2 regions of the Silvimonas iriomotensis genome follow, and region 1 is predicted to be linked to the other one. Evidence: riboswitches for the same ligand, from Rfam matches in the RefSeq annotation. Region 1 holds a riboswitch; the other holds the start of a gene.
What was found. A riboswitch is a leader RNA that binds a small molecule or an ion and turns the genes downstream of it on or off. The one in region 1 is predicted to bind thiamine pyrophosphate.
Positions count from the first base shown of each region.

Region 2: linked by a shared signal. The riboswitch ahead of thiC (phosphomethylpyrimidine synthase ThiC) and the one ahead of thiM (hydroxyethylthiazole kinase) in region 1 are both predicted to bind thiamine pyrophosphate.

Region 1 covers NZ_BMLX01000001.1:1,423,947-1,427,352, reverse strand. The annotation lists gene thiE (thiamine phosphate synthase) at 1-635, opposite strand, end outside; gene thiM (hydroxyethylthiazole kinase) at 632-1,441, opposite strand; TPP riboswitch at 1,480-1,576, opposite strand; gene IEX57_RS06385 (SDR family oxidoreductase) at 1,752-2,474, shown strand; gene IEX57_RS06380 (MFS transporter) at 2,471-3,406, shown strand, end outside.
Region 2 covers NZ_BMLX01000007.1:46,830-50,235, forward strand. The annotation lists gene rfbB (dTDP-glucose 4,6-dehydratase) at 1-158, opposite strand, end outside; gene IEX57_RS18350 (rhodanese-like domain-containing protein) at 309-632, opposite strand; gene IEX57_RS18355 (protein-L-isoaspartate O-methyltransferase family protein) at 718-1,371, opposite strand; TPP riboswitch at 1,529-1,625, shown strand; gene thiC (phosphomethylpyrimidine synthase ThiC) at 1,688-3,406, shown strand, end outside.

The DNA.
Region 1 (3,406 bases):
GAACGTGCTCCGGTAATTTCATTGAGTAACTGGCGGGTGGCGAGGGCCGGATCGGCCTGGCCGCAAATGGCTGAAACCACCGCCACGCCTTCCACGCCCGCGGCGATCAGCGGGGCGGCGGTGCCGTGCTTGATGCCGCCAATGGCCACGGCTGGCAATGTTTTGGCGCGCATCAGTTGCGCAAATTCATCCAGCCCGATCACGGGTGAGGCATCGAGCTTGGTGCCGGTGGGGTAAACCGGGCCGACGCCGATGTAGTCGACCAGATCCAGCGGCACGGCTGCCAGTTGCGCGGCATTGCTGGTAGAAAGCCCCAGAATCTTGTGCGGCCCGATCAGTTGGCGCACGGCTGCCGGCGGCAGGTCTGATTGCCCCACGTGCACGCCAGCGGCATCTACCGCCAGCGCAATATCAATATGGTCGTTGATGATCAGCGGCACGCCCAATGGGTCCAGTGCGGCCTTGAGTTGTTGTGCGGCGTCCAGCCACCAGCGTTTTTTCTGGTCGGGCGCGCGCAATTGCACCACGGTCGCACCGTTTTGCGCGGCGCTGCGGGCGGTCTGGACCATGTTCTCAAGACCGCCGCACAGGTCGGGGTCCAGCACCAGGTAAAGCGTCAGATCAACCGGGTTCACGCACTGATCTCCGCCAGGTTATCCGGCTGGATGTGATACAGCGCATCCAGAAACGCGGCCTTGAACGAACCCGGGCCCTGACTGTGTTTTTGCGCATGCTGGCCCGCCATGCCAGCCATGGCGCACGCACTGGCCACCGCGTCCAGGCGGTTGCGGGCGCCGGCGGTAAAGGCCGCAACCAGCGCCGAAAGCGCACAACCGGTGCCGACCACCTGCGTCATGATCGGGTGTCCCCAGGGCGTGGCCAGCGTGGTTTTGCCATCGGTGATGTAATCGGTCTCGCCTGTCACGGCGACAATGGCGCCGGTTTCATGCGCCAGAAAGCGGGCGGCATCCAGTGCGGCATCAGAGCCAGATGTGCTATCGACACCGCGGCCGCCCATGCCGGCACCGGCCAGGGCCATGATCTCGGAGGCATTGCCGCGAATGGCGGCGGGTTTCTGGCGGATCAGCTCACGGCAAAAGTCGGTGCGGTATTTGAGTGCGCCCACGGCAACGGGGTCGAGCGTCCATGGCACGCCGGCTGCGTTGGCGGCATTGACGGCTTGTTCCATGGCGGCAAGGCGTACGCTGTGCAATGTGCCAACATTGATCAGCACAGCGCCGGCGATCGCGGCGAAGGCGGGGACTTCTTCTTGCGCCACGATCATGGCCGGCGCTGCGCCCGCCGCCAGCAAGACATTGGCGGTAATTTCCTGCACCACTTCATTGGTCAGCACGTGGACCAGCGGCCGGGTGGCGCGAAAACGCGTCAGTTCCTGGGCCAGTGTGGCCAGTGGCAAAGGGGTAGGGGCGGAAGAGGGCATCCTGGAAGGCTCCTTGTAGGCAGCGGATGACGCGCAGACAGGGAGCCATAAGACTTCCCTACGCCAGCATTATCCGGATCAGGTAACGGGTATCTCTCAGCCTTTGCTTGTGCAAAAGCACCCCGAGTCGAGGGAGAGATTGTCCGCCCAACCGGTGGCAGCGGCAAGCTGCGCAGGTGCCGGAACACGTCGGGAAACTGGATCATTATCAAACAGGACAGAAAAGTCTTTCCGTTTCTGGCCAGATTATCGTCGCCAGCCATAAGGCCTACACTGCGCAGCATACCAACGCAGTTCACAGGAGATGATCATGACAACCTTGCAACATTTTGCGCAGCAACGGGTTCTGGTGGTGGGTGGCAGTTCTGGTATCGGTCTGGCGGTGGCGCAGTCTTTTGCCGCAGCAGGTGCCCGCGTCACCATCGCTTCGCGCTCTGCCGACAAGCTGGCCCAGGCCGCTGGCCAGATTGAGGGCGAGGTGACCTCCGTTGCGCTGGATGCCACCGACAACGCTGCCATCGAGGCTTTTTTTGCCCATGCCGAGCCCTGGGATCACATTGTGATTTCCGCCGCGCAAACCCCGACCGGGCCGGTAGGCAAGCTGGCGCTGGAAGACGCTTACCGCGCCATGGACAGCAAATTCTGGGGCGCCTACCGCATTGCCCGCGCTGCGCGGTTTGCTCCGGGTGCTTCGCTGACTTTTGTGTCGGGCTTTTTGTCGGTGCGCCCTAGCAAAAACTCGGTTCTGCAAGGCGCCATCAACGCGGCGATTGAATCGCTGGCGCGTGGCCTGGCGCTGGAACTTTCGCCGGTGCGCGTCAACACGGTATCCCCTGGCGTGATCGTCACGCCGCTGTGGGACAAGCTGCCAGAGGCAGACCGTGAGCAAGTGTTTGCCAAAACGGCAGACCACCTGCCGGCAAAACGGGTCGGGCAGCCGCAGGATATCGCCAATGCGGTGCTCTATCTGGCAGGCACACCGTTTGCGACGGGCTCGACCGTGCTGGTGGATGGTGGCGGGGCGATTGCGTGAGTCCGCAAACCGCCCATAACGCGGCCGCGCGCTGGGTTCCCTTCCTGGTGGCGGCGGCGTTTTTTATGGAAAACCTGGACGCCACGGTCATCACCACGGCCTTGCCGCAAATGGCCGTCAGCTTTGGCGTGGCACCGGCGCGGTTATCGGCCGGGATGAGCGCCTATATGCTGGCGCTGGCGGTGTTCATTCCGCTCAGCGGCTGGCTGGCAGACCGCTTCGGGCCGCGCCGGGTATTTGGTGCGGCCATTTTGCTGTTCACCTTTGCATCCTTGCTGTGCGGACTGTGCACCAGCCTGGCGCAATTTATCGCTGCACGGGTGCTGCAGGGCCTGGGCGGGGCGATGATGGTGCCGGTAGGGCGACTGGTGGTCTTGCGCAACACCCGGCCGCATGAACTGGTGCGCGCCATTGCCACCATTACCTGGCCTGGTCTGGTCGCCCCGGTGATCGGCCCGCCGGTGGGCGGTTTGATCAGCACCTGGTTATCCTGGCACTGGATTTTTCTGCTGAATGTGCCGCTGGGGCTGGTCGCGCTGGGGTTCGCCCTCAAGCTGGTGCCACCGGGCGGTGCCGGCAAACGCGCGTTCGATCTCTGGGGTTTTGTCAGCAGTGGCCTTGGTTGCAGTGCGCTGATGATGGGGCTGGATGCAGCCAGCCATCAGCCGGTTGATCTGGTCCTCACGGCCGGTTTGCTGGTGCTGGGTGTGGTGGCGCTGGCGGTAGCCGCCTGGCATATGGGCCGGGTCAGCCAGCCGCTGGTTGATCTTGCCGCCTTGCGCATTCCCACGTTCAGGGTAACGGTAGTGGGCGGGTCGCTGTTCCGGATCGCCATTGGCAGCGCGCCGTTCTTGCTGCCACTGATGTTCCAGCTGGCCTTTGGCTGGAGTGCAGTCACGTCCGGTTTTCTGGTGCTGGCGCTGTTTGCCGGC
Region 2 (3,406 bases), on a different contig from region 1:
AACACATGACGCGCATCATGTTCCAGCGCGGTCAGCGTCTGCAGGTTGCCTGCATAAGTCAGTTTGTCCAGGTTCAACACCGGCTCGTCGCTGGCAGCCAGCCAGTCCAGCACGAAGTTGCCGCCAATAAACCCGGCGCCACCGGTCACCAGAATCATTGCTTTACGTCCGTCGAGGGAATGGCCGCACAGCGTGGCCATTCACTTGTTCATTATCATGGATCAGGCGAACAGTTTGACGACAATTGCCAGCATACTCAACGCATCCCTGACATCGCACCTGAAATTGTCGTTATTAAGCCGCGCAGATCAATAGCGGGCCATGGCCGGATCAACCGAACCGGCCCAGGCATCCACACCGCCGGCGAGGTTGCTGATATGACCAAAGCCCTGGCGTTCCAGGAACACACCCACCTGGTAGCTACGCATGCCGTGATGGCAGATCACGACGATCTCGGCGTCTTCATCCAGTTCGGAAAAACGCTGCGGGATTTCGTTCATGGGCAGGTGCGTGCTGCCATCCAGATGGCACATGGCGTATTCCCAGCCTTCGCGCACATCCAGCAATACCGGCTTGCTACGTGCGTCATCTTGCAACCATGCGGCGAGGTCCTGGGCGGAGAGTTGCTGCATCTGTCAGTGTCCTGATCCATTAAAACATTACAAAAAAAGGCGTGGCATCCAGCGCCACGCCTTTTGCGTTGACCGCCAGCGCTACTTAAAAGCGAAAGGCAGACACGGCCGGCGCGTTCTTCATGCGCGGCAGGTTGTATTCAAACAGTTTTTCTTCGCTGTAGGCGTTGTGGTCAACGCGGCGAACCAGCGTGGCGCTCATGATCGGCAACTGGCCGACGATGGCGATCAGACGGCCGCCGACTGCCAGTTGTTCCTTGAGCGAAGCGGGAACGCTTTCGAACGAGCCGGTGACAATGATCACGTCAAACGGGGCTTGTTCAGCAAAACCGCGCACGGCATCGCCCACAACCACGCGGGCATTGCGCACGCCGGCGCGCGCCAGATTGGCTTCAGCCTGGCTGGCCAGTTCCGGTTCGATTTCCACACCGTACACTTGCGAGGCCAGACCGGCGGCCAGCGCCATCAGGTAACCCGTACCGGCACCGGCGATCAGCACTTTGTCGGTCGGTTGTACTTCTACGTCTTGCAGGAAACGCGCTTCGACCTTCGGGGCCAGCATGGTGGCTTCGTGGCCGATCGGCAGTTCAGAGTCAACAAAAGCCAGCGCTTTTTTGTCTGCGGGGACAAAGTCTTCACGCTTGACCGTCAATACACGGTCCAGCACTTTCTGATCCAGCACATCCCACGGGCGAATTTGCTGCTCTACCAGCAGATAACGGGCGTGTTCCCAATCCATGCTTTTCACCTTGAAAAAACAGGCGCCAGACGGCGTCTTCTGAGCGATCCAACCGACGTTTCAGTCCCGTTAGCCTGAGCGCTGGCGCGCTACCGCTGACCGGACTGTCTTGTAAATTAACTTGCGATTATCTCATAAACTGCGTAACGTCACAGCAGAGTTTCGCTAGGGGTTCCGTGCTTTGCCGCGGATGAGAGAGTCCCTTTGCACCTGATCCGGTTCACACCGGCGTAGGGAAGCGAAGCCGCCATCCGCCCGTCCGGGCCTGGCGTCTATCGCGCGTACCTGCGCCCTTTTCTCAAGAAGGAAGACGCCCATGAATACCCGTGCAGATTTCAGCGCAGCCAGTGCCCACGTGGACGAAGCTGCGATCCAGCCACTGCCCAACTCCCGCAAGATTTATGTAGAAGGCAGCCGGCCCGATCTGCGCGTGCCCATGCGCGAGATCAGCCAGCATGATACGCCTACCGCCTTTGGCGGCGAGCAGAATCCGCCGATCACCGTGTACGACACCTCCGGCCTGTATACCGACCCAGCGGCAAAAATCGATGTGCGCAAAGGTTTGCCCAGCGTGCGCGGCGCCTGGATTGAAGAACGCGCCGATACCGAACTTTTGACCGATCTGACCAGCGAGTTCGGCCGTGGCCGCGCTGCAGACAAGTCGCTTGATGAATTGCGTTTTGAGTTGCACCGCCAGCCGCGCCGCGCCAAAGCCGGCGGCAACGTGAGCCAGATGCACTACGCGCGCAAGGGCATTGTCACGCCGGAAATGGAATACGTGGCGATCCGCGAGAACATGCGCCGCGAAGAGTACATTGCCAGCCTGCAAACCCTGGGCGATCGTAGCAAGCGCATGGCTGAACTGATGCTGCGCCAGCATCCGGGCCAGAGCTTTGGTGCGGCGATTCCGGCGAAAATCACGCCGGAGTTCGTGCGTGACGAAATCGCCCGCGGCCGCGCCATCATCCCCGCCAACATCAACCACCCGGAACTGGAGCCGATGATCATCGGCCGCAATTTCCTGGTGAAGATCAACGGCAATATCGGTAACTCGGCCGTCACCTCGTCCATCAATGAAGAAGTGGACAAGATGACCTGGGGCATCCGCTGGGGCGCCGATACCATCATGGATCTGTCGACCGGCAAGAACATCCATGAAACCCGTGAGTGGATTTTGCGGAACAGCCCGGTGCCGATTGGTACGGTACCTATTTACCAGGCGCTGGAAAAGGTCAACGGCAAGGCCGAAGACCTGACCTGGGAGCTGTTCCGTGACACGCTGATCGAACAAGCCGAACAAGGCGTCGATTACTTCACCATCCATGCCGGCGTGCTGCTGCGTTATGTGCCGCTCACCGCCAACCGCATGACCGGCATTGTCAGCCGCGGCGGCTCGATCATGGCCAAGTGGTGTCTGGCGCACCACCAGGAGAACTTTCTCTACACGCATTTCGCCGAAATCTGCGAAATCATGAAGGCCTACGACGTGAGCTTCAGCCTGGGCGACGGCCTGCGTCCGGGTTCGGTCTGGGACGCCAATGACGAGGCGCAACTGGGTGAACTCAGAACGCTGGGCGAGCTGACGAAGATTGCGTGGGAACACGACGTCCAGGTGATGATTGAAGGCCCGGGCCACGTGCCGATGCAGTTGATCAAGGAAAACATGGACCTTGAACTGCAGGACTGCCACGAAGCGCCGTTCTACACTCTGGGCCCGCTGACCACCGACATCGCCCCGGGTTACGACCACATCACCTCTGCCATTGGCGCGGCGCAGATCGGCTGGTATGGCACCGCCATGCTGTGTTACGTCACGCCCAAGGAGCATCTGGGCTTGCCGAACAAAGATGACGTGAAGGAAGGCATCATCACCTACAAGCTGGCCGCCCACGCAGCCGACCTGGCCAAGGGCCACCCGGGCGCACAGATTCGTGATAACGCGTTGTCCAAGGCGCGCTTCGAATTCCGCTGGGAAGACCAGTTCAACCTGGGTCTGGACCCGGACAAGGCGCGTTCTTTCCATGATGAAACGCTG